Regions from separate parts of the Streptomyces sp. NPDC088124 genome, predicted to be linked through region 3. Evidence: riboswitches for the same ligand, from Rfam matches in the RefSeq annotation. Region 3 holds a riboswitch; each other region holds the start of a gene.
What was found. Region 3 has a riboswitch for cyclic di-AMP ahead of AB0P17_RS06940 (transglycosylase family protein). Riboswitches for the same ligand answer to the same signal wherever they lie in the genome.

Region 1 (9,661 bases), on a different contig from region 3:
CGCCCTGCTCGCGCTGGTCGTCAGCGCGGCCACCTTCATCGGCAATGTCAGCCTGGGTCGCAGCCACGCCGACCGCTACATCTGGCCGATGCTGCTGATCGGCGTCGGCGTCGTCCTCGTCTGGCGACAGGCGGACAACGCGCGCCGTGCCCGCTGGACCGAGATCGGCCGCCGCCACCGCATATTCCAGCTGGCCCGGAGCCTCGCCGGTGTCGCGCTGGTCGGCCTCGGCCTCGCCGTCTTCGTGGTGGTGCGCGGCTCGGCGGCCCAGTTCGGCAATGTGCTGACGGGCGCGATCGCCGTCGTCGCCGGGACCGCCCTGCTCGCCGGGCCCTGGCTCGTCCGGATGACCCAGGACCTCTCCGAGGAGCGGCTGATGCGGATCCGCGCCCAGGAGCGCGCCGAGGTCGCCGCGCATGTCCACGACTCGGTCCTGCACACCCTGACGCTCATCCAGCGCAACGCGGACGACGGGGGAGAGGTCCGCCGGCTCGCCCGCGCACAGGAGCGCGAGCTGCGCGCCTGGCTCTACAAACCGGAGGGCACCGGCAAGGACGAGGCGGACGAGCCCACCACCCTCGCCGACGCGGTGAAGCGGACGGCGGCCGAGGTGGAGGACTACCACGGGGTGCCGATCGAGGTCGTGGTCGTCGGCGACTGCCCGCTCGACGAGAAGCTGTCCGCGCAGATGCAGGCCGCGCGCGAGGCGATGGTCAACGCCGCCAAGTACGGCGGCGAGGGCGGCGCCGTCCAGGTGTTCGCGGAGGTCGAGGGGCGTACGGTCTTCCTCTCCGTGCGCGACCGCGGCCCGGGATTCGACCTGGACGCCGTGCCGGACGACCGGATGGGCGTCCGCGAGTCGATCATCGGCCGGATGCAGCGCAACGGGGGCACGGCCCGGCTGCGCGCGGTGCCCGACGGCGGTACGGAGGTCGAGCTGGAGATGGAGCGCGCCGACGACTGACGGACGGAGCGCGCCGGCCGAGGGCCGGCCGGCGGTCGGCCGAGGAGAGGGAGCGCGCCGACCCACAGGGGATCCACAGGGGATGGACCGGTCGCCGGGCGGGGACCGTACGGTACGAGAGCCGCGGGGACCGCGGCGGAGCGACGAGGGCGAGGGGCACAGACCATGAGCGAGGGCGTACACGCCGAATCCACTCCCGCGGCGAGCGGGGAACCGGCGGGGGACGGCCGCCGGGTCCGCGTCGTGCTCGTCGACGACCACCGGATGTTCCGTACGGGCGTCCAGGCGGAGATCGGCCGCACGGAGGAGACCGGCGTCGAGGTCGTCGGCGAGGCCGCCGACGTCGACCAGGCGATCACCGTGATCACCGCGACCCGTCCCGAGGTCGTCCTGCTCGACGTCCATCTGCCGGGCGGCGGCGGGGTCGAGGTGCTGCGCCGCAGCGCCCCCATGATGACGGCTGCGGAGAACCCGGTGCGTTTCCTGGCGCTCTCGGTCTCGGACGCGGCGGAGGACGTCATCGGCGTCATCCGGGGCGGCGCCCGCGGCTATGTCACCAAGACGATCACCGGCACGGACCTGGTCAACTCGATCTTCCGGGTCCAGGAGGGCGACGCGGTCTTCTCGCCCCGGCTGGCCGGCTTCGTTCTGGACGCCTTCGCGTCGACGGACGCGCCTCCGGTGGACGAGGACCTGGACCGGCTCACCCAGCGCGAGCGCGAGGTGCTGCGGCTCATCGCGCGCGGATACGCCTACAAGGAGATCGCCAAGCAGCTCTTCATCTCGGTGAAGACGGTGGAGTCCCACGTCTCGGCGGTCCTGCGCAAGCTCCAGCTCTCCAACCGGCACGAGCTGACCCGCTGGGCGACGGCCCGCCGGCTGGTCTGACGGCTCACGGCCGCCCGGCGGGCCGGACGGCTACGAGCAGTGCCACCCGGTGACGAACAGCCGCCCCCGGTGGTCCAGCACGCCGCGGATGCACTCGCCGGGCAGGGTGTCGATGACGCCGGTCAGTTCGGCGCGGCCGTGCCGGGTGCGCTGTGTGCCGAACCAGCCGGGGAAGGCCGTGAGCCGGGCGTCCTTGCGCTGGTAGCCGAGGCGTACGCGGATGTCGGGCTCGTCCCCGTGGCGTACGTACCGCGTGGTGAAGGGGCCCGCGCCCCCGATCGGGCCCTCGACACAGAGTCTGCCGCCGGAGAGATCTCCGCAGCCTGTCGGGGTGACCCCCACGGGGGCCAGGACGAACAGCGCGCCGGCCACGAGGGCCATTGCCCTGACAGTGGTGGCTCGTCTCACAACCGCCCCTCTCCGATCACCCCGCCGTTCCCGGCCCGGCGTGCCCCGTCTCACCTCGCGGGCCGATGAGCGGACCGCTTGCTGCACATCGTGACCCGCAACCGCGGGCGGGGCACTCCGGCGTGGGCCGTCAGGGGCGGTCGGAGGCCGACGCCGCGTGGACGGACCGGAAAGGGCGTCAGACGGATGCTCCAGGAGGGTTGTCAGGCGGTCCGGGAGGAACGTCGGCCGACCTGTTCCGGGAGGGCGGCCGGGAGGCCGGGAGGGAGCCGGGAGGGGCACTGGGGGACGCTAGAGGGGGCGGGCGGCGCCCGCGAACGGCATCTCGTCGACCGGCGCGAGCCGGACCGCCGTACCGGGCCTGGGCGCGTGGATCATCTGCCCGCCGCCCACATAGATACCGACATGACTGATGCCCGAGTAGAAGAACACCAGGTCACCGGGGGCCAGTTCGGAGCGGGCGACGCGTCGGCCCGTGTTGATCTGCGTGTAGGTGGTACGGGGCAGGGCCACCCCGGCGGCACGCCACGCGGCCTGGGTCAGCCCCGAGCAGTCGAAGGAGCCGGGACCGGTCGCGCCCCACACGTACGGCTTGCCGATCGCGCCGTACGCGAAGGCGATGGCGGCCTCGGCCCGCGCGTTCGGCGCCGCCGTCGTGCCGCGTGGCGTCCCCCGGTCCGCGCGGTCCGCGTCCCCGCCGTCCTGCCGCCCCGTTCCGCCCCGCGCCTCGTACCGGCCGCGCTCCTCGGCGGTGAGCTCGTCGAGCAGCCGCTGGGCGGAGCCGATCTTCCGCTGGATCGTGGACTTGTGCCGGGCCAGCTCGGCACGGCGGGCCGTGAGATCGGCGAGCTGGGTGCCCGCCCGCGAACGCAGCCCGGCGATCCGCGACAGCTCCCGGCGGATCCCCGCGACGGTGGCGGCCCGCCTGCTGCCGGCCCGCTCGGCGACACCGGCCTGCTCCAGGTAGTCCTCGGGCCGGGAGCTGAGGGCGAGCTGTACGGCCGGGTCGAGGCCGCCGCTGCGGTACTGCGCGGTGGCGATCGAGCCCAGCTCGGCGCGCGAGGTGTTGAGCCCGTCGGTCCTGCGCGCGGCCTCGTCACGCAGCTCGGTGAGCGAGGCGCGGGCCTCGTCGGCCTTCACCTTCGCCCCGTTGTACTGCTCGGTGGCCGCCTCCGCCTGCGCGTACAGCGTGTCGACCTCGGCCTGGATCTGCGCGGGGGTGAGCCGGGGCTCGCTCTGCGCGGGGCCCGCGGCGGTGGCGGTCGCGGCTCCCGCGAGCGCGAGCGTCGCCGCGGTGCGGCCGGCCTGGCCGGTGAACAGGCGCTGCCTGGGCTTTCGGTGGTTTCGGTGCGCTGCCACGGGGGCGGGGTCCGTTTCCTTCGGTTCCGTTGACTCCGTGCGGTACGGCCGCCCGGTACGGCCCCATGAGGGCCGCACGCAGGACGTTAGGGCGCACGGTCACAGTCCGGCCTCGACATGGCGGGTATTGGCGGGAGGTGAAGGTTCCGGAGCGTTTCGCGATCATGACGGCCCGACGGAGCGCGCCCTTCCGGACGGACCCGACCGATAGCGGAAGTAAGCCGCACCTCACCGAAGGCGGGTGATATGGGCCCGGCTACGCTCCCGGCATGGACGTACTGATCAATGTCTTCGTCGCCCTGCACATCATCGGCATAGCCGCCCTGCTCGGCGGTTTCCTGACCCAGATGAAGGCGATGAGCGCCGGTACGGCGCGCTTCACCCCGGCGATGCTGCACGGCGCCCTCACCATGCTGATCACGGGGATGGTGCTGGTGGGCCTCAACCAGGCCGACGACCAGCCGCTCAACAACATCAAGATCGGCGTCAAGCTGGCCGTCCTGGTCGTGATCATGGGCATCGTCTACGTGAAGCGGGACGACGAGGCGGCCGAGAAGCCGCTGTTCGGCGCGGTGGGCGGGCTGACCGTGGCCAACATCCTCATCGCCACGCTCTGGACCTGACCCCGGCCCCCGACGGACCCGCCCCGGCCGGGTCGGGTCCGTCGGGTCCGCGGGCGCCACGACGGGGTCCCCGGGGCACCGCGACCGGGTCAGGCCGGGCGGACGCTGCCGTAGATCGGCAGGTAGTAGATCGATTCCTCGCGCACGTTCGCACCCGGCTTGGGCGCGTGGATCATCATGCCGTCGCCGATGTAGATGCCGGCGTGGCTGCTGTCGTCGTAGAAGAAGACCAGGTCGCCGGGGAGCAGATCATCGGTGGTGACGCGGGTGCCCGTGTCCACCTGGTCGCTCGTGCTGCGCGGCAGCTCGACGCCGGCCGCCCGCCAGGCCGCCTGGGTCAGGCCCGAGGAGTCGTACGAACTCGGTCCCGAGGCGCCCCAGACGTACGGCTTGCCGATCTGGGTGCGTGCGAAGGCGAGCACCTTCGCCGCCTTGGCCGCGTAGATGCCGGCGGCGTCACCGCCGGTCACGGCCTCCAGTCCGGGGCCGCCGACCGTTCCCGCGTTCGCACCTGCGATCGTTGCCGCGTCGGTGCCCGTTCCGGTGCCCGCTCCCGTGCTCGTGCCGGGGTCGGCCGACGGAGCCTGGGGCTGCGACCGGGGCCGGATCAGCTCCGCCTCGCGCCGGCGCTCCGCCTCGGCATCGGCCTGCGCCTTGTCGCGGGCCTCCGCCTTGGCCTTCGCCTCCGCCGTGCGGCGGGCCGCTTCTTCCTTCTTGCGCTCCAGGGCGGCCAGCCGCGCCTGCTCCTCCGCGCCGAGCCGCGCCAGCAGCGCGCGGGCCTCGGCGAGCTTCTTCTGGATCTGCTCCTTGCTGGTCCGCAAGGACTCCTGGGACTCGTCCGGCGACTCCGGAGCGCGGGTGTCCGCCCGGGAGCTCCAGTGGTCGGCGACGGGGCTCTGCTGACGGTCGGTCAGCCGCTCCGTCATCCCCGTCTGCTCGACGTACGTCTGCGGGCTGTCCGCGAACAGTACGGCGGCGGGGGCCGTGGCAGGCATGGCGGGGGCGGTGGCAGGCATCGCCGGTACAACAGGGGCGACAGGGGTGACAGGTGCTGCCGGGGCTGCCGGAGCGACGGAAGCGGCCGGGGTCGCCGGGGCGCCCGCGGGGGTGCCCGCGCCGCCCCCGGACTGCGCGGACGTGTAGGAACCGAGCGTACGGCGGGCCTCGTTCAGCTTGTCCGCGCTCTTGGCCACGCCGTCGATGACCCGGTCGACCGTGCGCTTCTGCTTGGCCGTCGCCTCCTTCGTCCTGGCGGACCTCTGCGCGTCACCACCGGCCTGGCGGTACAGGTCGCTGACCTTTTTCTCCACCTCTTCGACCGACGGCGAGGACTTCGATTCCGTGGGCGCGGCGTCCGCGCTCTGCGTCGACAGCAGCGTGACCGAGGCCAGGGCGGCCGTCGTGATCCCGACGGCAGGGGCGTTGGTGCGTACCCCGCTACGGCTGCGCGCCTTGCGATGCGACGCCAAGTTCGGCATCTCCTTCCGTGGACCGCCTACCGGGTTAGCTGTCGGGTTCGGGCGGAACGGAAGGCTGCCCTACGGGCGTTGTACGTACGGCGAACGTACGGCCCGATTCACCCCGGTCTTGCAGAGTGGGTCCCCGGTTCCGAACTTCCCGTGGAAAGCCCGGATTCGGCGTGGGCCGCCCGCTCGGCGCGGATCGCCTTCAGAGGTACGGGCTGCCTGATCGAGCACGCTAGCCAAGATGTGGCGCTGATGTGAAGGTGGATGGCCGATATGCCCGATACATTTCTGTGACCATTTGCTCGTGCGGAGTGCAGGGAGCCGCAATAGGGGGTATAGCGTTACGCTCCGTGTGTGAGCCGGAACCGTCCGCCTTCCGGGGGCCGGCTTTGCCGGGCGGGCTCCGACTGTCGGTGTGGCGGCCTAGACTCGTTAAGCGATGAGCAGCCTCTTTGACGACAGTTTCCTGGCCGACCTCCAGCCCTCCGGCGACGAGCACCCCCCGCCCCCCGAGGACCTGGACGAAGACGCCCCGGAGCAGGTGCCCGACGACCTGTTCCAGGGCGCGTACGACCTGCCCCCGGCCCGGGATCCGTACCACCGCAACGGGGCGGCCCGTACGGTCATCGACCCGGCCTCGCTCCTCGAAGGGCTGAACGAGGAACAGAGCGCGGCCGTCGTGCACACGGGGTCGCCGCTGCTCATCGTCGCCGGAGCCGGATCCGGCAAGACCCGGGTGCTGACCCACCGGATCGCCCATCTCCTCGGCACCCGCAGCGTCCACCCCGGCGAAATACTGGCGATCACCTTCACCAACAAGGCCGCGGGCGAGATGAAGGAGCGCGTCGGGCAGCTCGTCGGCCCGCGCGCCCAGGCGATGTGGGTGCTGACCTTCCACAGCGCCTGCGTGCGGATCCTGCGGCGCGAGTCGAAGCGGCTCGGGTTCACCTCGTCGTTCTCGATCTACGACGCCGCCGACTCGAAGCGGCTCATGGCCCTGGTCTGCCGCGATCTGGACCTCGACCCCAAGCGCTATCCGCCGAAGTCCTTCAGCGCCAAGATCTCCAACCTCAAGAACGAGCTGATCGACGAGGAGACCTTCGCGGGACAGGCCGTCGACGGCTTCGAGAAGACGCTCGCCGAGGCGTACCGGATGTACCAGGCACGGCTGCGCGAGGCCAACGCCCTGGACTTCGACGACATCATCATGACCACCGTCCACCTGCTCCAGGCGTTCCCCGACGTCGCCGAGCACTACCGGCGCCGCTTCCGGCACGTCCTGGTGGACGAGTACCAGGACACGAACCACGCCCAGTACACCCTCGTACGCGAACTGGTGGGCCCCTCCGGCGAGGGCGAGGACCCCGCGGAGCTCTGTGTGGTCGGCGACGCCGACCAGTCGATCTACGCCTTCCGCGGCGCCACGATCCGCAACATCCTCCAGTTCGAGGAGGACTACCCGGACGCGACGACGATCCTGCTGGAGCAGAACTACCGCTCCACGCAGACGATCCTCAGCGCCGCCAACGCGGTCATCGAGCGCAACGAGAGCCGCCGCCCGAAGAACCTGTGGACCAAGGCCGGCGCCGGCGCCCAGATCACCGGTTACGTCGCGGACACGGAGCACGACGAGGCGCAGTTCGTCGCCGACGAGATCGACCGGCTGACGGACGCGGGCGAGGCCAAGGCGGGTGACGTCGCCGTCTTCTACCGGACGAACGCGCAGTCCCGCGTCTTCGAGGAGATCTTCATCCGGGTCGGCCTGCCGTACAAGGTCGTCGGCGGAGTGCGCTTCTACGAGCGCAAGGAGGTCCGTGACGTCCTGGCCTACCTCCGGGTCCTCGCCAATCCGGAGGACAACGTACCGCTGCGCCGGATCCTCAACGTGCCCAAGCGCGGCATCGGGGATCGCGCGGAGGCCATGATCGACGCTCTCGCGCTGCGGGAGAAGATCACCTTCCCGCAGGCGCTGCGGCGGGTGGACGAGGCGTACGGCATGGCGGCCCGCTCGGCCAATGCCGTCAAGCGCTTCAACACGCTGATGGAGGAGCTGCGTACGATCGTCGAGTCGGGCGCCGGGCCGGCGCTGGTCCTGGAGGCCGTGCTCGAACGGACCGGCTATCTGGCGGAACTTCAGGCCTCGACCGACCCGCAGGACGAGACCCGGATCGAGAACTTGCAGGAACTGGCGTCGGTGGCGCTGGAGTTCGAACAGGAGCGCAACCAGGCCGCGGCGGCCGCCGACGCCGGTGACGGTGCTGGTGGCGATGACGGCACTGCTGGCGCGGAGGCCACCGGAGAAGAGGGCGGAGGCGGTACGGAGGCCGCCGTTCCGGTCGCGGCCGCGACCCCGACCCTCGCCGAATTCCTGGAGAAGGTCGCGCTCGTCGCCGACTCCGACCAGATCCCCGACGAGGACGAGGACGGCTCCGGCGTCATCACGCTGATGACGCTGCACACCGCCAAGGGCCTGGAGTTCCCGGTGGTCTTCCTCTCCGGCATGGAGGACGGCGTCTTCCCGCACATGCGCGCCCTCGGCCAGACGAAGGAGCTGGAGGAGGAGCGCCGCCTCGCGTACGTCGGCATCACGCGCGCCCGTGAACGGCTCTACCTGACGCGGTCGTCGATGCGCAGCGCCTGGGGGCAGCCCTCGTACAACCCGGCCTCGCGCTTCCTGGAGGAGATCCCGGAACACCACCTGGAGTGGAAGCGGACCGGCGCGCAGATCCCGGCGGGTCCGACGTCCGGGATCACGTCGTCGCTCTCCTCCACCGCCGCGCGCTCGCGGTCGGGCGGCGGGCCTTCGGGCTTCGCCACGCGGCGTACGAGCGACAAGCCGGTGATCGCGCTGGCGGTGGGCGACCGGGTCACGCACGACCAGTTCGGGCTCGGCACGGTCATGGAGGTGACCGGCGCGGGCGCGGACGCACAGGCGACGGTCGACTTCGGGGACACCAAGCCCAAGCGGCTGCTGCTGCGGTACGCGCCGGTCGAGAAGCTGTAGGCCCGGGAGGGTGGGGTGCCCTGCCGGGTGGCAGGGCACGTACGGCACACGTACGGGCAACGTAGTACGGCCTGGCTGGCGGGAGGGCGTACGCGCCGGGTTTTACGTCGGGTCGAGGCCGTGGCTGCGGAGCCAGGCCAGCGGGTCGATCGCCGCGCCGCCGCCGGGCCGTACCTCGAAGTGCAGGTGCGGGCCGGTCGAGTTGCCCGAGTTGCCCGAGTAGGCGATCACGTCACCGGCCTTGACCGAACCGGAGCGGAGCTTGGTGGTGCTGAGGTGGCAGTACCAGGTCTCCGTACCGTCGGCGGCGGTCACGATCGCCATGTTGCCGTACGCGCTGTTGTACTGCGTGCGTACGGTGCCGTCGGTCGCGGCCATGACAGGCGTGCCGTACGACACGGGGAAGTCGATCCCCGTGTGCATGGACATCCAGTTGACGCCGGCCTGGCCGTATTGGGCGCTGAGCCCGCTCTGCGAGACGGGGAGGGCGAACTTGGGGCGGAGCGCTTCCTTGCGCGCCGCCTCTTCCTTGGCGCGCTGCCGCTCCGCCTCCTTCCGCTCCTGGAGGTCGATCCGCTCCTGTGTGCGACTGGCGCGGTCGCCGAAGTCGCGGGCGTCGGCACTGAGCGCGGCGAGCTGTGTGTCCAGCTTGTTGTTGGCGGCCGCGGTGACGGGCTTGGTGGAGGCGGTGTCCTCGGCGGAGGCCGTGGTGGTGGAGTCGTCCTTGGTGTCCTCGCCGGTGAGTCCGCCGACGGAGGCCGCGGCGATGCCGGCGACGCCCATCACGCAGGCGGAGGGGACGGCGACGGTGAGGAGGGCCGAGCGCTTGGCGGGGGTACGGCGGCGGCCCCGGCTGCCGCCGCCACTGCCGCCTGCCCGGCGCACGGGGCGCGGGACGGCTGCCACGGCGGGGGTGGCCATCGTCGGCGCCATGTGCAGCGCGTCGGGG
Region 2 (9,661 bases), on a different contig from region 3:
CGGTTGCGGCCGTCCGGGTGGTCGTGGACGCTCCAGAGCATGAGCTCGTCCGAATCGGCACAGTGCGCGGTGGAATATCGGCTTTCCGTGTTCTTCGTGCCGTCCTTCCAGCTTTCTATGAATGGCACCGTTCTTTGCTGCTCCCCAGGAGGTGAGCTAGATGGCCATGCCACTCCGTCAGACCATCAGGGTCGGGACGTACCTCTTCGAACAGAAGCTCCGCAGGCGTGAGAAGTTCCCGCTCATCGTCGAGCTGGAACCCCTCTTCGCCTGCAATCTGGCATGCGAGGGCTGCGGCAAGATCCAGCACCCGGCCGGGGTGCTGAAGCAGCGCATGCCCGTGGCCCAGGCCGTCGGAGCGGTACTGGAGTCCGGGGCACCGATGGTCTCCATCGCCGGCGGCGAACCGCTGATGCACCCCCAGATCGACGAGATCGTCCGGCAACTGGTGGCCAGGAGGAAATACGTCTTCCTCTGCACCAACGCGATGCTGCTGCGCAAGAAGATCGAGAAGTTCACGCCCTCGCCCTACTTCGCCTTCGCGGTGCACATCGACGGGCTGCGCGAGCGGCACGACGAATCGGTGGCGAAGGAAGGCGTGTTCGACGAGGCCGTGGCCGCGATCAAGGAGGCCAAGCGGCGCGGCTTCCGGGTCACCACCAACTCCACCTTCTTCAACACCGACACCCCCCAGACCGTCATCGAGGTGCTCAACTACCTCAATGACGACCTGAAGGTGGACGAGATGATGATCTCGCCCGCCTACGCCTACGAAAAGGCCCCCGACCAGGAGCACTTCCTCGGCGTCGAACAGACCCGTGAGCTGTTCAAGAAGTCGTTCGCCGGCGGCAACCGGGCGCGCTGGCGACTCAACCACTCGCCGCTCTTCCTGGACTTCCTGGAGGGCAAGGCCGACTTCCCGTGCACCGCGTGGGCCATCCCCAACTACTCACTCTTCGGCTGGCAGCGCCCCTGCTACCTGATGAGCGACGGTTACGTACCGACGTACCGCCAGCTCATCGAGGAGACGGACTGGAGCAAGTACGGCCGCGGCAAGGACCCGCGCTGCGCCAACTGCATGGCGCACTGCGGCTACGAGCCGACCGCCGTCCTCGCCACCATGGGCTCCCTCAAGGAGTCCCTGCGGGCGGCCCGTGAAACGGTCGTCGGGACGCGGTGACGGCATGGCCACGGGAGAGCCGGTCGCGCCGGGCCTCCCGTGGTCATGCCGGTCCGGGCGGTCGCGGAGCGCCGGGCGGCGTGCCGTATCCAGGCCTGGCCGGCGGCGGTCGGCGGGGAGGCGCCGGGGCCGGCGCGGTCGACGGAACCATGAAGCACTGGAACTGATCGACGGGGGCGGCGAGGACCGTCGCATCCATGAAGGACGCCGGGGTGGCCTCGGGGGCTCCCGCCGGCACCGTGAGCTGAACGAATCCGAGAGGGGGCAGCGCGTGTCTGTCTTGGAGCGCATCCGGGGGCCGCACGATCTCAAGGCGCTGACGGCGAGCGAACTCGATGAACTGGCCGCGGACATAAGAACGTTCCTCATCCAGGCGGTGGCGAGGACCGGGGGGCATCTGGGGCCCAACCTCGGGGTGGTGGAGCTGACCGTCGCCCTGCACCGGACCTTCGACTCGCCCGTCGACCGCATCCTGTGGGACACGGGCCATCAGGCGTACGTCCACAAACTCCTCACCGGCAGAAAGGACTTCTCCAAACTGCGCGGCAAGGGCGGCCTCTCCGGCTACCCCTCCCGCGAGGAGTCCGAGCACGACGTCATCGAGAACTCGCACGCCTCCACCGTGCTCGGCTGGGCCGACGGCCTCGCCAAGGCCCGGGACGTGCTCGGCGGCCACGACCATGTCGTCGCGGTGATCGGGGACGGCGCCCTCACCGGCGGCATGGCCTGGGAGGCGCTCAACAACATCGCCGCCGCGAAGAACCGCCGGCTGATCATCGTCGTCAACGACAACGAACGGTCGTACGGACCGACGATCGGCGGCCTCGCCGACCATCTCGCGACCCTGCGCACCACCGACGGTTACGAGAGGTTCCTCGCCTGGGGCAAGTCGGTGCTGCAGAGCACGCCGGTCGTGGGACGGCCCCTGTACGAGTCGCTGCACGGCGCGAAGAAGGGGTTCAAGGACGCCTTCGCGCCCCAGGGGCTCTTCGAGGACCTCGGCCTCAAGTACGTCGGACCGGTCGACGGCCACGACATCGCCGCCATGGAGTCGGCCTTCCGCCGGGCCAAACGCTTCCACGGCCCCGTACTGATCCACTGCCTCACCGAGAAGGGGCGCGGCTACGCCCCGGCGCTGGAGGACGAGGCCGACCGCTTCCACACCGTCGGGGCGATGGACCCGCGGACCTGCGAGCCGCTGGCCCCGGCCGCCGGCCCCTCCTGGACGTCGGTGTTCCGCGACGAGATCGCCGAGATCGGGGCGGAGCGCCCCGACGTCGTGGCGATCACGGCGGCCATGCTGCACCCCGTGGGGCTGACGAAGTTCGCCGAACGCTTCCCCGACCGGGTCTGGGACGTGGGGATCGCGGAACAGCACGCCGCGGTCTCCGCCGCCGGACTCGCCGCCGGCGGACTCCATCCCGTCGTCGCCGTCTACGCCACCTTCCTCAACCGGGCCTTCGACCAGCTCCTGATGGATGTCGCGCTGCACCGGTGCGGTGTCACCTTCGTCCTCGACCGGGCCGGTGTCACCGGGGTGGACGGCGCCTCGCACAACGGCATGTGGGACCTGTCGATGCTCCAGTGCGTGCCGGGGCTGCGGATCGCCGCGCCCCGCGACGCCGACCAGCTGCGGGCCCAGCTCCGCGAGGCCGTCGCCGTGGACGACGCGCCGACCGTGGTGCGCTTCCCCAAGGAGGCGGTCGGCCCGGCGGTCACCGCGGTCGGGCGCGTCGGCGGCATGGACGTCCTGCGCCGGGCGGCGGACGGCGCGGGCGACATGGGTGGCGCGGGCGACATGGGCGGCGTACGGTCCGGCGGCGTACTCGCGGACGAGGTCCTGGCGGATGACGTACTGGCGGACGACGTACTGGCGGACGACGTACTGCTCGTCGCGGTCGGCGCCCTCGCACCGGTCTGTCTCGGCGCCGCCGGACTCCTCGCGGAGCGTGGCATCGGCTGCACCGTGGTCGACCCGCGCTGGGTCAAGCCCGTCGACGAACAGCTCGCCCCGCTGGCCGAGCGGCACCGGCTGGTCGCGGTCGTGGAGGACAACAGCCGCAGCGGCGGCGTGGGCTGGGCCGTCGGCCAGTCGCTGCGCGACGCGGGCGTGGACGTACCGCTGCGTACCTTCGGCATCCCGGAACAGTTCCTGGCGCACGCCAAACGCGGCGAGGTGCTGGCCGACCTCGGCCTCACCCCGGTCGAGATCGCGGGCCGGATCGGCGCCGCCCTGACAGGCAAGGAGAGCGCGCGATGAACGGATCCCCCCAGCCGGCCCCGTCCAAGGGGTTCGACCTGCCGGGGCTGCTCGCGGCGCGCGGCGCCGAGCGCTACGAACTGCACGCGAGACACCTCAACCACCAGCTCCCGCGCATGCTGCGCACCATCGGCTTCGACCGGGTCTACGAACGGGCCGAGGGCGCCTACTTCTGGGACGCGGACGGCAACGACTACCTGGACATGCTCGCGGGCTTCGGCGTGATGGGCCTCGGCCGGCACCACCCCGTCGTACGCAAGGCGCTCCACGACGTCCTCGACGCCTCCCTCGCCGACCTCACCCGCTTCGACTGCCAGCCGCTGCCCGGACTGCTCGCCGAGAAGCTCCTCGCGCACAGCCCGCACCTGGACCGGGTGTTCTTCGGCAACAGCGGTACGGAAGCGGTCGAGACGGCCCTGAAGTTCGCCCGGTACGCCACCGGGCGCCCCAGGATCCTCTACTGCGGCCACGCCTTCCACGGGCTGACCACCGGGTCGCTCTCGGTCAACGGCGAGGACGGCTTCCGGGACGGCTTCGCGCCGCTGCTGCCCGACACCGCGATCGACCTCGGTGACCTCGGCGCGCTGGAGCGGGAGCTGGCCCGCGGCGACGTGGCCGGGTTCGTGGTGGAACCGATCCAGGGCAAAGGCGTCCACGCCGCGCCGCCCGGCTTTCTGCGCGCCGCCCAGGAACTGCTGCACCGCCACAAGGCGCTGCTCATCGCCGACGAGGTGCAGACCGGCCTCGGCAGGACCGGTGACTTCTACGCGTACCAGCACGAGGAGGGCGTGGAGCCGGACCTCGTCTGTGTCGCGAAGGCGCTCTCCGGCGGCTACGTACCCGTCGGCGCGACCCTCGGCAAGGACTGGATCTTCAAGAAGGTCTACTCCTCGATGGACCGGGTCCTGGTCCACTCCGCGAGCTTCGGCTCCAACGCCCAGGCCATGGCGGCGGGGCTGGCCGTCCTCTCGGTGCTGGAGGACGAGGAGATCGTCGCGCGGGCGCGCGCCACCGGGGACCTGCTGCGGTCACGGCTGGCCGCCCTCGTGGACCGCTACGAGCTGCTGCACGACGTACGCGGCCGGGGCCTGATGATCGGCATCGAGTTCGGCCGGCCGGACTCGATCAAGCTGCGCGGGCGCTGGACGATGCTCCAGGCCGCCCGCAAGGGACTCTTCGCCCAGATGGTCGTCGTACCGCTGCTGCAGAAGCACCGTATCCTCACCCAGGTCTCCGGTGACCACCTCGAAGTGATCAAACTGATTCCACCGCTGATCATCGGGGAGCGGGAGGTCGACCGCTTCGTGGCCGCCTTCATCGCCGTGATGGACGACGCACATGGCGGGGGCGGACTCATGTGGGACTTCGGCAGGACACTGGTGAAGCAGGCCGTCGCGGGCCGTTAGACAGTCGCGGGCTGTAAGACAGCGGCCGGCCTGGCCGATCCGCGTCGGGTATTTTTGCCTCCTGGGCAAGAAATTTGCCTGGGGGGAAAGTCCCTGGCGCAATGGACGCATGAGCACACCCTCCGCCGGAGAGGCGGCCGACGGGCTGCCCGACCCGCTTTCCGATCATCTTCCCGACGTCGCGCCGCGCCTGCGTGAGCTGCGCCGTGGCCGCCGGCTCACCCTGGAGGCCGCCGCCCGGCGGGCCGGACTCTCCCCCGCCCATCTCTCGCGGCTGGAGACGGGGCACCGGCAGCCCTCGCTGCCCATGCTGCTCGGGCTGGCCCGGATCTACGGGACGACCGTCTCCGAGCTGCTCGGCGAGGTGCCGCCGGAGCGCGAGCCGATCGTCCGGGGCGGCCGGGCGGAACCCTTCGAGGCCGACGGCTGGACCTACCACCAGGCGGGCGGCCCCGGACGCGCCATGCAGCCGCTGCGGCTGGAGGTGCCGTACGGGGCACAGGGCGACCTGGTCCGGGTGCACCCCGGCGAGGAGTGGCTGTACGTGCTCGACGGGCGGCTCAGGCTGAGCCTGGGCGACACCGTGCATCTGCTCGCCCCCGGGGACAGCGCGCACTTCGACTCGCTCACCCCGCACCGCATCGCGGCGGCCGGACCCGAGGGGGCCGAGCTCCTCTTCGTCCACACCCTGCTCCAGAGCCCGGCCGCCGACCTGTGCGTCGGCGGCTCGGCTCCTCATGTCTGATCCTCATGTCCGACCCGCCGAGAGAGGTCCCATCCATGTCGGAGACAGAGCGTCCGGCGCCCGCCGAGGGCGGCCGGGAACAGGTGCCCCCGCGCCCGCGCGTCATGGACGAGGAGAAGAAGTTCCCGCGAGGGCTGGTGATCCGGCTCTTCGCCTATCTGGTGGCCGGCCATCTCTTCGCGGGCTTCCTCTACCTCCTCTTCCACGTCGGGGCCCAGGGGCGGTAGCGGCCCAGGCCTTCGGCGCCGTCCCTTGCGGTTGACGCCGTCCGTCGCTCGCCGTGGCGTCAGCCTTCGTCCAGGAGGCGGGCGCGCAGCCGTTCGCGGGTCTCGGGCGCGAGCCGGAGGCCTTCGGAGAGATAGCGGTCGGTGGAGCCCCAGGTCTTCCCGATGGCCTCGAAGGCGGCGTCGAGATAGGCGGCGCGGGCGTCGAAGAGCGGGCTGAGCAACTCCATCACCTCGCCGGACCTTCCGGCGGGCGACCGGTCGCTGCGGCGGAAGGCGTAGCGGCGGTGCGGGTCGTTCGACTTGAGGTAGTCGGCCGTGATCGCCTCCGGCTCGACACCGACCGCGAGCAGGGACACGGCGACGGAGAGCCCGGCGCGGTCCTTGCCCGCCGCGCAGTGCAGCAGCGCGGGGACGCTGTCCTCGGCCAGCGCGTGCAGCAGCCGGCTGTGCTCGGCGGTGCGCTCCGTGATGATCGCGCGGTACGAGGCGGTCATCCGGGCCGCCGCTCTGCCCTCCGAGAGGAGCGAGCGGAGCAGGTCGAGGTCGCCGTCCCGGACCATCCGCCAGAACTGGGCGCCTTCGGCCGGGTCGGAGAGCGGGATGTTCACATGGCGCACGCCCGCCAGTTCGACATCCGCGCCGTCGAGCTTCACATCGGCGGAATTGCGGAAGTCGAAAATCGTGTGCAGACCGAGGGTGGAGAGAAAGGCGGAGTCGTCGGCGGTGGCGTGGGCGAGGTGGCCGCTGCGGTAGAGCACGCCGTACCGCACCCGGCGTCCGTCCACGGCCGGCAGGCCGCCGACATCACGGAAGTTGCGTACTCCGGACAGTTCGGGCTCGGTGGACGGGACCTGCGGCGACTGCTGCGTCACGCCTGCTCCTCCGTGTCTGCCCTCGGCGCTGCTCGCCGGCGGCGTCGGTCCCCGACCCTACGACATCGGCCGGTGTGCTCATCAGTACGGCGGAGGGCCGGGGAGTCCACGGATCACAAGGGGACGGGTGGGGCGAAACCGTCCAAACGGTGCGCTGTCCGGATTGAGTGATTCCGGATAACCTGCCCCGATCGTGGGGGAGATGGGCTCCGGCTGGTGAGCAGGATCATATCCGTGACGTTCCGTGGTGACGGTGCGAAAGGGAAGGGCCACCTCGAAAGGGAATTGGAGGGCGGTCTCCACGCAGGGTGACGGGCGATCTTCGGCGCGCAGGGAAGGGTGCGTCACCGAGGGAAAAGGGTGGCTTGTTCCGGCCGTCCCACTCGCCTACGTTCACCCTCAATCCGAGCGGAACGCCGAATCCTGCCGCCGCCTCGGGGACACCATCCACCCATCACGCGTGGCAGGAGCGGGGGACCCAGGTAGTACGCCGTTCCGATGTTCCGACGTCAGGGACGGCTAGGGGTGAAGTCGCGCACCACGCGCGGCCGGGCAGCTCCAGCCCGAACCCGACAGCTCACCTCGTAGGCGCCGGAGAGGAATTCGCCATGCCCGCGAAGGGTAAGCACCGCCGCCCCAGGACCAATCCGTTCTCCCGCGGCTTCATCGCCGCCGGCACGGGCGGCGCCGCCATCGCGCTGCCGCTCATCGGCGCCACCGGCGCGCACGCTGCACAGCAGGCCGCGCCCGCCACGGCCCCGCAGGCCGCGCTCGCCGCCGCACCGCAGTCCGCGCCGGCCGCCGCACCGCAGGGAGCGGCCGCGACGCAGGTGAGCCGAACCGCCGGAACCACGGTGCGTACGTACGCCGTGGTCGCGGGCGACTACCTCTCCAAGATCGCCGAGGAGCAGCACGTCCGGGGCGGCTGGCAGCGGCTGTACGAGGACAACCGCCGCGCCGTCGGCGACGATCCCGGGCTGATCCACCCCGGCCTCAAGCTCACCATCAACGGCAAGGCCTCGGCCGCCCGCTCGGAGGCGCCCACCAGGGCCTCGAAGTCGTCCAGGGTGGCCAAGCCCTCCGAGTCCACCGCGTCGGCGGAGTCGGCCAAGTCCTCGAAGGACTCCTCGTCCGCCGAGCCCTCCACGGCCCGGAGCGAGGCGCCCGCCGCCGACTCCGCGGCGCAGAGCAGCGCGTCCGGCTTCACCCTGCCGGTCGACGGCATCGGGGTCGGCACCGCGTACCGCGCCGCCGGCGGAAGCTGGTCCAGCGGCTACCACACCGGTGTGGACTTCGTGGCCCCCTCGGGCACCACCGTGAAGGCCGTTGGCGCGGGCACCGTCGTCTCCGCGGGCAACGGCGGCGCGTACGGCAACCAGGTCGTCATCCAGCACGAGAACGGCATGTACTCCCAGTACGCCCACCTCTCCTCCCTCTCCGTCTCGGCCGGCCAGAGTGTCTCCACCGGCCAGCAGATCGGCCTCTCCGGCGCCACCGGCAACGTGACGGGACCGCACCTGCACTTCGAGATCCGGACGGGCCCGGACTACGGCTCGGACGTCGACCCGCTGGCGTTCCTCCGGCAGAACGGCGTCTCCATCTGATCCGTCCGGCCGCCCCGGACGCGTTTCCTCCACCCCGAGGCCCGGCACCCATACGGTGCCGGGCCTCGGGGCTTTGCGCTATTCCCGCTTGAGGGAAAATTGACCGATGGTGTTTCTCACCCTGAGTCAACACCCGCCTACGGTCGCGTAGGTCACATCGCCGGGAGGAAAATGTCCCGCTGTGGCAGACGATTCGAGAACAAGAAGAGACAAGACATTCGGGTCGTACGCGGCGATCGGTGACAGCTTCACCGAGGGTGTGGGAGATCCAGGCCCCGACGGGCTGTTCGTCGGCTGGGCGGACCGGCTCGCGGTCCTGCTCGCCGATCAGCTTCCGGTCTCCGGTGCGACGGCCGACCCCGTCCACGGCGACTTCCGCTACGCCAACCTCGCGGTACGCGGCCGGCTCCTCGACCAGGTCGTCGAGGAACAGATACCCCGCGCCAGGGAACTCGCCCCGGACCTGGTGACGTTCTGCGCGGGCGGCAATGACATCATCCGCCCCGGCACCGACCCCGACGACGTGGCGGAACGCTTCGAGCGGGCCGTCGCCGACCTCACCGGCTCCGTCGGCACGGTCATGCTGGCCACCGGCTTCGACACCCGGGGCGTGCCCGTGCTTCGCCATCTGCGCGGCAAGATCGCCACGTTCAACGAGCACACCCGGGCCATCGCCGACCGCTACGGCTGCCCCGTGCTCGACCTCTGGTCCCTGAGGACCGTCCAGGACCGGCGGGCCTGGGACGGCGACCGGCTCCACCTGTCGGCCGAGGGGCACACCCGGGTCGCGCTGCGCGCCGGGCAGGTGCTGGGCGTCGAGGTGCCCGCCGACCCGGACCAGCCGTGGCCGCCGCTGCCGCCGCGCGGCACCCTCGAAGTACGGCGCGACGACATCCACTGGGCACGCGAGTACCTGGTGCCCTGGATCGGCCGCAGGCTGCGCGGCGAGTCCTCCGGCGACCACATAGCGGCGAAACGCCCGGACCTTCTCCCCCTGGAACACTGACGCGGCGCGGCGCGTGCGGCGACGCGGGGGCGCTCCCGTACGGCTCACTCCGTCCCGCGGCTCACGCCCCTGCCCGGTTCACGCCCCTGAGTGATTTGTGGGTCGTTTTGAGTGTGTGGGAGTGAGTACGGGCTGTGTGGTGGGTGCTTGTTTCTCTCGGGTGGGGTGTGGATGTTGTGGGGCTGGTCGGGTGACTTCTGGTTCGGTGGTTCGTTGTCCTGTTCGACAGGGGCGGACCGGTGCAGGGGCCGGAGGGGGTGGTGTGGGTGGCGGAGCTTCGGGTGCTTGCGGCGCCGTTTGTGGTGCCTGGTCCTGCGGGTGTTGCGGTGCGTACCCGGTTGCGGTTGTCGGTTGTCGAGGA
Region 3 (9,661 bases):
TGCGCTGCGGGAAGAAGTAGTACTTCTCCGTACCGACCTTGCCCTGGGTGAAGTAGTCGGAGTTCTTCTTCATGGCGGCCAGGTCGTTGAAGTAGCCGACGTACGCCGTGTAGAGGTCGGTGTTGCCGACGACCGTGTAGGCGTTGTTCCAGTACTTGTCGACGTTGACGGGCGTCTGGTTGGCCGACGTCTGGATGACCACGTCCTCCGCCACGCCCGCGTCGCCGATGCGGGAGAAGGTGAAGAACTTGTTGTGGTTGATCAGCCCGGTCCCGCTGTTGCCGATGCACGCGGAGTCCTTGGTGCACACCTGCACCCACGACAGGGCGGACCGGTCGGTGCCCAGGGCGGCGATGAGGTTCTTCGCCGCGTCCCGGTCGGCGAACTTGCTGTCGAGCACAACCCGGATGTTGACGCCCCGGGCATGGGCGGCCGTCAGGGCGTCGACATACCCCTGGTCCGTCAGCGCGTAGAGCGAGGCCCGGATCAGCCGGCCGCTCTGGGTGTTGCCGATCGCGCCGATGATGTGGTTCTTGATCGCGTTCTTCTCCGCGGCCGTCCCCCGCGGATCACTGAAGACGGCCCCGGTCACGATCGGCGGCCCGGCCTGCGCGGCAGATGCCGATCCCCCCGTCAGCGTGGTGCCGACGAGCGCCACCAGCACCATGAGCATCATGCGTATACGCACGTCTCTCCCTCCCTGGCCCACTTCCGTGGACATCAGATGACGAAGGCGTGATCGTTTCATGGCGGACCGGGGCGCGTCTGCGGCTCATTCGGGGTCGCGGGCGCAGCTCCAGGCGATTCCGTCGAGAATGTCGTGCTCGCTGACCACGACCTCCTGGGCGCCGGCGCGTTCCATGATCGCGAGCAGGACGAGGGCGCCCGCGCCGATCACGTCGACCCGGCCCGGGTGCATCACGGGGATCGCGGCCCGTTCCGCGTGGGTGGCGGCGAGCAGGTGGTCGGTGATCTCCTTGACGCGGCCGTAGGGGATGCGGGAGCGGTGGATCCGCTCGGAGTCGTACGCGTCCAGGCCCAGCGCGATCGCGGCCACCGTCGTCACCGAGCCGGCCAGGCCGACCAGTGTGCGGGGTTCGCGCAGCGGGACGGCCTGCTCGGCGAGGTCGAGGGCCGCCTCGATGTCGGCGCGGACCGCGGCGATCGCGGCGGGCGTCGGCGGGTCGAGGACCTCTCCGTCCCGTACGAGATGGCGCTCCGTCAGCCGTACGCAGCCGATGTCCACCGACCGCGCCGCCCGCACCCGGTCGTCGCCGACGACGAACTCGGTGGAGCCGCCGCCGATGTCCACGACGAGGTAGCTGTCCCGCCCCGGCAGTTCCTTCGTGGCACCGGTGAAGGAGAAGGCCGCCTCCTGGTCGCCGGTGATCACCTCGGGCTCCACGCCCAGGATGTCCACCACCCCGCGCACGAACACGTCCCGGTTCTCGGCGTCACGCGAGGCGGACGTGGCCACGAAGCGGATCCGCTCGGCGCCGTGCTCCGCGATGACCGCCGCGTACTCCCGGCAGGCGGCGAACGTACGTTCCAACGCCTCCGGCGCGAGCCGACCGGTCCGGTCGACGCCCTGGCCGAGCCGGACGATCGTCATCCGCCGGTCGAGCTCGACCAGTTCGCCCGTTTCCGGGTGGACATCCGCGACGAGCAGACGGATCGAGTTCGTACCGCAGTCGATGGCCGCGACCCTGGTCATTCCTTGTCCCCCTCGTCCACGCAGGGCGTCACGCACGGGCCCTTCGCCCACCACTCCGGCAGCATCGCCAGCGCCTCGTCACCCAGCGGGTTCACCCCCAGCCCCGCCGCCAGCGAGTGGCCGACCAGGACGTGCAGGCACTTCACCCGGTCCGGCATGCCACCCGCGCTGGGGAAGCCCTCCAGCACCTCGATGGCGTCGCGCCGCGCGAGGTAGTCCTCGTGCGCCGCGCGGTACGCGGCGGCCAGCTCGGGGTCGGTCGCGAGGCGCTCGGTCATCTCCTTCATGACGCCGTTCGCCTCCAGCGTGCCGATGGCCGAGGCCGCGCGCGGGCACGTCAGGTAATACGTCGTCGGGAAGGGGGTGCCGTCGGGGAGCCGCGGGGCGGTCTCGACCACGTCCGGCTGCCCGCAGGGGCAGCGGTGCGCGATGGCGCGCAGCCCGCGCGGCGGGCGGCCGAGCTGCTCCTTGAAGGCGGCGACGTCCGCCTCGGTGGGCTCGGTGCGTGCGGTCTGCGGAGGGGGCGTCTTCATGCCTGCCTGGTTCTGCCGTTCCGGATTCATGTCGTGCGGAGGGGGAGGGGTGGGGTGGGGTGGGGCCGTGGGCGGGATGAGCCCGGCGGGATGAGCCGGGCGCGGTGCGTCCGTACACGTACGTACGGGGTGCGTCCGTACACGTACATACGTACCTACGTGCCGGGGCGGTCCGCCTCGTCCACCCCGTCCAGGACGTTCGAGTACCAGGGGCGGTCCGCCGCACCCTCGTCCTCGCGCCGTTCCCGCGCCGCCTCCGGGTCGATGACGGTGAAGCCCGTCTCCCCCGGCCGCAGGTAGTGCAGGTGCTCACGGGCCAGCCGCTCGACGTACGCGTCGTCCTGGAGCCGCGCCTTCTCGTCGCGCAGCTCCGCCACGCGCCGCTGCGCCTCCTGGCTCAGCCGCTCCTGCTCGGCGATCTCGTTCCGCTGCGACACGTACTCCCGCATCGGATACGCGAGCGCCACCACCAGGGTGCAGACGACCAGCGCGAGGAAGGCCGCGCGCCCCGTGAGCCGGGAGCGGCGGTCCTGCCTGCGGTTCTGCGAGCGGTAGACCCTCGCCGCGGTCTGCTCACCGAGCAGCCGCAGCCTGGTCGAGGTGGAGAACCGGTCCCGGTTCCCGGCCATGGCCCGCCTCCCCTGTCATGTACGGACGTCCCCGGACACGGTACGGGACCGCGGCCGGGGACGTCCGTACGACGGGCGGATGAGCGCCCGCGACGGTATGGGTTACGCGCTGCGTGTTCTCTCAGCCGTTGGAGAACGCATCCTCTTGTTGGAGGAACGCATCCTCTTAATCGCTCGCAGAGCGCATCCTCTTAACTGTTCGCAGAGCGCATCCTCTTAATTGTTCGCAGAGCGCATCCTCTTAACTGTTCGCAGAGCGAAACCGCGGGAACGCGCTGCGACCCGCGTACACCGCCGCGTCGTCGAGGATCTCCTCGATGCGCAGCAGCTGGTTGTACTTGGCGACGCGGTCCGAGCGGGCCGGGGCGCCGGTCTTGATCTGACCGCAGTTCACGGCCACCGCGAGGTCGGCGATCGTGACGTCCTCGGTCTCGCCGGAGCGGTGGGACATCATGCACTTGAAGCCGTTGCGCTGGGCCAGCTCGACGGCGTCCAGCGTCTCGGTCAGCGAGCCGATCTGGTTGACCTTGACCAGCAGGGCGTTGGCCGAGCCCTCCTCGATGCCGCGGGCGAGGCGCTCCGGGTTGGTGACGAAGAGGTCGTCGCCGACGATCTGGACCTTGGAGCCCAGCTTGTCGGTGATGACCTTCCAGCCGGCCCAGTCGTCCTCGAAGAGCGGGTCCTCGATGGAGACGAGCGGGTAGGCGTCGACCAGCTCCTCGTAGTACTCGGTCATCTCGGCGGCCGAGCGCGACTTGCCCTCGAACTCGTAGCTGCCGTCCTTGTAGAACTCGGACGCGGCGACGTCGAGCGCGAGCGCGATGTCGCGGCCCGGGACGTAACCGGCCTCCTTGATCGCCTCAAGGATGAGGTCGAGCGCGGCGCGGTTGGACTCCAGGTTGGGCGCGAAGCCGCCCTCGTCACCGAGGCCGGTGGAGAGGCCCTTCTGCTTCAGGACCTTCTTGAGCGTGTGGTAGACCTCGGCGCCCCAGCGCAGCGCCTCGGAGAAGGACTCCGCGCCGATCGGGGCGATCATGAATTCCTGGATGTCGACATTCGAATCGGCGTGCGAGCCGCCGTTCAGGATGTTCATCATCGGAACGGGCAGCAGGTGCGCGTTCGGGCCGCCCAGGTAGCGGAAGAGCGGGAGGTCGGACGCCTCGGAGGCGGCGTGCGCGACGGCGAGCGAGACACCGAGGATGGCGTTGGCGCCCAGCGAGCCCTTGTTCTCGGTGGCGTCCAGGTCGATCATCGCCTGGTCGATGAGACGCTGCTCGGTGGCGTCGTACCCGACCAGCTCCGGGCCGAGCTGCTCGATGACGGCGAGGACGGCCTTCTCGACACCCTTGCCCAGGTAGCGGCCGGCGTCTCCGTCGCGGAGTTCGACGGCCTCGAACGCACCGGTGGAGGCACCGGAGGGGACTGCAGCACGACCGGTGCTGCCGTCGTCGAGGCCGACCTCGACCTCGACCGTGGGGTTGCCTCGGGAGTCCAGGATTTCCCGGGCTACGACGACGTCGATGGACGGCACGAGCATCTCCTTCTGGGATGTGACGCGTGGGTGCAGGGTCTCTTGGCCTTGCGACATGAGCCTAACCGGCTCCGGGTCATCGGCCAGCCGGTGCCCGCCCCCTAAGACGCTCCCGCTCGCACAGACCGCCGCTACCCGCCGGTAGCGGGACCGGATGGCGGGCAGCGGCGGGAACGGGGCCCGGCCCGGCGCGTACGGGGGTGACGCGCCGGGCCGGGGAGAAGGGGTCAGCGCAGGTGGAGCTGCTGACCCGGGTAGATGACGTCCGCGTCACGGACGATGTCCTTGTTCAGGTCGAAGACCTTCTTCCAGCCGCCCTTGACCTTGTGGGCGGTGGCGATCTTGGAGAGGGTGTCGCCGGACTTGACCTTGTACTCGCCGTCCCCCTTCTTGATCGTGAACGGACGGTTCTGGCCGCGCGAGGCCGGCTGCGCCTCGTCACGGGTCGACTGCTGCGGCTGCGCCTGCCGGGTCGCGGCGGACTTCTTCGTACCGGAGCCGCTGGAGCTGCCGGAGGCCGAGTTGGAGGAACCGGAGCCGGAGCTGGAGGAGTTGGAGCCGGAGCTGGAGGAGTTGGAGCCGGAGCCCGAGCCGGAACCGGAGCCCGAGCCGCCGTTGTACGCGGCGCCCGAGAGGCCCACGCCACAGCTCGGCCAGGCGCCCTTGCCCTGGCCCGCGAGGACCTTCTCGGCGACGGCTATCTGCTGGGACTTGGAGGCCTGGTCGGCGCGGGGGGCGTAGGCGGTACCGCCGTACGCGGCCCAGGTGGAGGGGGTGAACTGCAGGCCGCCGTAGAAGCCGTTGCCCGTGTTGATCGACCAGTTGCCCCCGGACTCGCACTGGGCGACCCGGTCCCACTCGGAGGCGGTTGCGGCGGAGGCGGCGGTGGCACCGATCAGCGGGGCCGCGACGGCCGCGCCGGTGATCCCGGCGAGGGTGGCGTAGCGGATGGCCACGGACGGGCGGCGGTGCTTGGCCTTGCTGGAACGCAGCAGCATGAACGCATCTCCTCACCGACGCCTACGAGGTGAGCTGTCGGGTTCGGGCCAATGAGTTGCCCGGCCGCGTGCTCGCACACGCGGCTTCACCCCTAGCCGGCCGCCGGCCGTCTCTCGACGGCCGGGCCCGGCGCAAACCTATGGGTCCCCCGCTCCTGCCTTCGGCGCACGAAGCGACGATTACTCCCCCCGACCGACGGCAGGATTCGGCGTGACGGTCGACGAGGCCCGCGGTGCGAGCGGTTCAGACCGTAATCACAGCCCTGCCGGTTGTTCAAAGGAGCACATCCAGGAAAAAACGCCCTTACCTCCTCCGAGGGACAATACGTTTCCGCAGGTGAGAACCGGATTCGATCAACCGGCGAGGCGAAGAGCCCGAGTTGCGGCAAAGAGACCCTTGTCTCACTTGCCCAGAAGTGGACATACGGTCGCTAACTGCCCGCGTTCCGGGCGGAGATCGGAGGCTCTGGCCAGGACGGACGCGACCGAAGAGGCGTCAACGGGGCGCCGTTCAACGGCACTCGCCCGTACCGGTTCCGGACTCACCCGCTCCGGCCCTGGAGCGGGGCGCTCCGGTTCGAGCGTCGCTCGCCCCGGCCGCCGACTCCGGTCGCGGAGTCACCCGTTCCAGTTGCGGAGTCACTCGCTCCGGCCGCGGAGTCACTCGTTCCGGCCGCGGGACGGCCGCCGGAGTCACCCGTTCCGCCGAGGGCCCGGGGACCGGGCGCACTCACCCCGGTCGCCCACTCCGACCCCGGAGTCACTCACTACAGCCCTGGAGTCACTCACCACGGCCCTGCGGCGGGGCGCCGCGACGGGGCGCCGCGACGGGGCGCTGCGGCCCGGCGCGGGTCACGGTGGGGCCGCCGGCGGCGCCGGGAGCGGGAAGCCACGCGTACGGCGGCCTGGAAGCCGTGCGTACGGGCCCGGTGGGCGACGGCCCGGATACGTCGGCGACGGCTCGGCGACGGCCCCGGGACGGCCCCGGGAACGCGGAAGCCGCGCCTCCGTCCTGGAGGCGCGGCTTTCCGGAACTCGCTGCCGGCTGCTCAGACCCAGCCGCCGACGACCTTCTGCCCGCCGGTCGCCAGGGAGAGGTGGCCGCCGACCGTGGTGACGACCTTCTCGACCTCGCGCTCCACACCGTCCGTGAGCCCGGCCCCGTCACGGGCTCCGCCCGCCCCGCGGGAGGCGCGACCGCCCCCCGAGGCACGCTCCTCGTCCGCGGTGCCCGGCGAGGCACTCTCGTCGGCCGCCTGGCCGCGGTGCTTGCCCTTGGACGCCTCGTCCTTGCCCTCGGCGTCGTCCGTACCGGCCGCGGAGCCGGTGGCACCCGGGCTCGGGCTGGTGCTGGGCTCCGGGGAGGTCTTGCCGTCCGCGCCCGCTTCCGCGCCCGGGTCCGTCACGGCGTCACCGGACGGATAGGCGTCCCCGGAAGGGCTGCCCGACGGGGTACCGGACGGGCCGGTGCCCTTGCCGCCGCCCGTCACCCCCTCCACGACGCCGGAGACCGCACCGCCGACCGCCTCCGTCAGCCCGGAGACGGCGGCGCAGCTGGACCACGCCTGCGCCCCCTGGGCCTCGAAGACCTTCTCGGCCACGGCTATCTGCTGTGAGCGGCTGGCCAGGTCGGGGCGCTCGGCGTAGTCGCCGCCCCCGAACTCGTCCCAGGTCTCCTGGGACATCTGGAGCCCGCCGTAGTACCCGTTGCTGAGGTTCGCGCTCCACGTGCCGCCGCTCTCGCACCCCGCCACGCGGTCCCAGGTCGAGGAGTCCGCCGCGCTGGCGGCGCCGGCCCCGAGCAACGGGATCGCGATCGCGGATCCGGCCACCCCGGCGGCGACGAGAAGAGCTGGGGCCTGACGAGGTCGACGGTGTCGGCCGTTCCCGGACATGCGGTTGCCTTCCGTGTGACTGTCAATTCAACTCCGGCATGGTGTTACCGGGTCGACGTGAACGTAGCGGTACTCGAATGCTTGTCACAAGTCGATGCAGCAGAGATCACGTGAAAGTCACAGTATTGACGAACCGTCAGGAAAATTATCGGCCGGACAATGGCGTGAACCGCACCGGAAGCGTGCGCAATCCCCGCATGATGAGCCCGCCACGCCACCGCAAATCGGAAGGTTCTTCCGAAAGCCGCACATCCGGAAGCCGTTTCAGAAGAGTGGCGATCGCGGTCTGCCCCTCCACGCGGGCGAGCGGCGCGCCGAGGCAGTAGTGGATGCCGTGCCCGTACCCGAGGTGCTGATTGTCACGGCGCCCGAGGTCGAGCGCGTCGGGGTCACGGAAGCGCTCGGGGTCGCGGTCGGCCGCGGCCAGCACGACGAGAACGGGGTCACCTGCCGCGATCCGCTGCCCACCCAGAGTCAGCGGCTCGGTGGCGTACCGCCAGGTCGCCATCTCCACGGGGCCGTCGTAGCGGAGCAGTTCCTCGACGCCGGTCGCCAGCAGACCCGTCTCACCGGCCGCCAGAGAACTCTGCAGGCGTTCCCGTTCGGCCGGATTTCGCATAAGCGTGTACATGCCATTACCGATGAGATTCACCGTCGTCTCAAAACCGGCGAACAGAATGATAAAGGCCATCGCCGCGGCCTCGTTCTCGGTCAAATGCTCACCGTGGTCGCCGGCCCGGATCAGACCGGAGATCAGGTCGTCGCCGGGATTCTCTCTTTTCCGGTGGATGAGTTCGGCCAGATAGCCGCGCATCTTCTTGACCGCCCGCGCGACCCCGCCGCGCGGCCCGCCCGCATGACGAATCATCATGCCCGCCCAGTCCCGGAAGTCGTCCTGGTCCTCGGGCGGCACCCCGAGCAGATCACAGATCGCGTAGATCGGAAGCGGAAACGCGAACTCGTGGATGAGGTCCGCGCTGCCCCGCTCGGCGAAGCCGTCGATGAGACGGTCGGTCAGCTCCTGTACGCGCGGGGCGAACTCGGCGACGCGGCGCGGCGTGAACGCCTTGGACACCAGCCGCCGCAGCCGGGTGTGGTCGGGCGGGTCGATGTTCAGCAGATGCGTCATCAGCTCCGCCTTGCGCTCCCCCGGGATACCCGTCTTCCCCCGGGCGTGCGCCGGCTCGGCGTGGTGCACGGGATTCTTGGAGAGCCGCGCGTCGGCGAGCGCCTGCCGGGCGTCCCCGTACCGGGTCACGAGCCATGCCTCGACCCCGCTGGGCAGCTCGGTGCGGTGCACGGGGGCGTGTTCCCGCAGCCAGGCGTACGCGGGGTAAGGGTCGGTGGCGAACTCCCAGGTGAAGAGGGTGGGAGCGGCGCTGTTCGCGAGTTTCTCGGACGCATCGGACACGCCCCGACCGTAACCGCCCCCGAGCGCGCCCGGGCCTCCGGGCCGCGTACGCCGTCCGGTGCCGGTACGTCCGGCGCGTGCGCGCCCGGTCTCTCCGCGTCCGGTCTCCGCACGCCCGGTCTCCGCACGCCCGGCGTCTACGCGCCAGGCGCACGCTCGGCGGCCAGGATCCTGTCCCTATATACACGCGCCGCCGCGCGCAGCGCCGTCTCCGGGTCGACGCCCGACGCGTCCGCCCGTACGGCCAGGGCCAGCAGCTCGTACCCGATGGACTCACCCTCCGGAAGCGCGACGTCAAGACCGGCGGTACGGGCGCGGCTCGCGAGCTTCGCGGTGAGGGCGAGCCCCGGCTGACCGAGCGGTACGCCGTCGGTGACCGATGTACGGCGCTTCTCGACCGCCTTCATCCGGATCCACTGCGCCTTGACCTCCTCGGGGGTGTCGACGCTCGCGTCGCCGAAGACATGGGGGTGGCGGTGGATCAGCTTCTCCACGATCGTGCCCGCGACGTCGTCGATGGAGAACGCCCCGCCCTCCTCCCCTTCCTCCTCCGCGTCCCCTGCCGGGCCCACCGGGCCCTCCTCGGCGATCCGGGCATGGAAGACAACCTGGAGCAGGACATCTCCCAGCTCCTCGCGCAGCTCGTCCGCGTCGCCGTCCTCGATCGCCTCGACCAGTTCGTACGCCTCCTCGATGGCGTACTTGGCGAGCCCCTTGTGCGTCTGGCCCGAGGCCCACGGGCACTCTTTCCTGATCCGGTCCATGACCTGGACGAGATCGAGGAGCCGGGCGCCCGGCAGGTCGTACGAGCCGGGCAGCAGCTCCAGGTCCGGCATCCGGAACCGGCCCGAGCCGGCCAGCCGGGCGAGGCCGTCCGTCAGCTCGGCGTCGGTCCCGTCCTCCGCGCCGGAGGGGATCACCACGACGGTACGGCCGCCGGCGCACGCGTC

Region 1: it holds a riboswitch for cyclic di-AMP, as region 3 does, so the genes downstream of both, AB0P17_RS03600 (NlpC/P60 family protein) here and AB0P17_RS06940 (transglycosylase family protein) in region 3, are expected to answer to the same signal.
Region 2: it holds a riboswitch for cyclic di-AMP, as region 3 does, so the genes downstream of both, AB0P17_RS18035 (LysM peptidoglycan-binding domain-containing M23 family metallopeptidase) here and AB0P17_RS06940 (transglycosylase family protein) in region 3, are expected to answer to the same signal.

The regions. Positions count from the first base shown of each region.
Region 1 covers NZ_JBFBJB010000003.1:183,759-193,419, forward strand. The annotation lists gene AB0P17_RS03575 (PspC domain-containing protein) at 1-964, shown strand, start outside; gene AB0P17_RS03580 (response regulator transcription factor) at 1,130-1,852, shown strand; gene AB0P17_RS03585 (hypothetical protein) at 1,883-2,233, opposite strand; gene AB0P17_RS03590 (NlpC/P60 family protein) at 2,552-3,619, opposite strand; gene AB0P17_RS03595 (hypothetical protein) at 3,889-4,242, shown strand; gene AB0P17_RS03600 (NlpC/P60 family protein) at 4,332-5,720, opposite strand; cyclic di-AMP (ydaO/yuaA leader) riboswitch at 5,719-5,892, opposite strand; gene AB0P17_RS03605 (ATP-dependent DNA helicase) at 6,148-8,712, shown strand; gene AB0P17_RS03610 (peptidoglycan DD-metalloendopeptidase family protein) at 8,815-9,661, opposite strand, start outside.
Region 2 covers NZ_JBFBJB010000019.1:143,687-153,347, forward strand. The annotation lists gene AB0P17_RS18000 (1-hydroxy-2-methyl-2-butenyl 4-diphosphate reductase) at 1-155, shown strand, start outside; gene hpnH (adenosyl-hopene transferase HpnH) at 161-1,180, shown strand; gene dxs (1-deoxy-D-xylulose-5-phosphate synthase) at 1,452-3,440, shown strand; gene AB0P17_RS18015 (aspartate aminotransferase family protein) at 3,437-4,846, shown strand; gene AB0P17_RS18020 (XRE family transcriptional regulator) at 4,956-5,591, shown strand; gene AB0P17_RS18025 (DUF6126 family protein) at 5,627-5,818, shown strand; gene AB0P17_RS18030 (tyrosine-protein phosphatase) at 5,878-6,690, opposite strand; cyclic di-AMP (ydaO/yuaA leader) riboswitch at 7,129-7,294, shown strand; gene AB0P17_RS18035 (LysM peptidoglycan-binding domain-containing M23 family metallopeptidase) at 7,299-8,294, shown strand; gene AB0P17_RS18040 (SGNH/GDSL hydrolase family protein) at 8,476-9,300, shown strand; partial or broken gene AB0P17_RS18045 (IS200/IS605 family accessory protein TnpB-related protein) at 9,567-9,661, shown strand, end outside.
Region 3 covers NZ_JBFBJB010000006.1:126,501-136,161, reverse strand. The annotation lists gene AB0P17_RS06965 (phospholipase D-like domain-containing protein) at 1-688, opposite strand, end outside; gene AB0P17_RS06960 (Ppx/GppA phosphatase family protein) at 773-1,714, opposite strand; gene AB0P17_RS06955 (DUF501 domain-containing protein) at 1,711-2,247, opposite strand; gene AB0P17_RS06950 (septum formation initiator family protein) at 2,403-2,876, opposite strand; gene eno (phosphopyruvate hydratase) at 3,118-4,413, opposite strand; gene AB0P17_RS06940 (transglycosylase family protein) at 4,635-5,402, opposite strand; cyclic di-AMP (ydaO/yuaA leader) riboswitch at 5,410-5,582, opposite strand; gene AB0P17_RS06935 (transglycosylase family protein) at 6,455-7,237, opposite strand; gene AB0P17_RS06930 (cytochrome P450) at 7,446-8,711, opposite strand; gene AB0P17_RS06925 (nucleoside triphosphate pyrophosphohydrolase) at 8,849-9,661, opposite strand, start outside.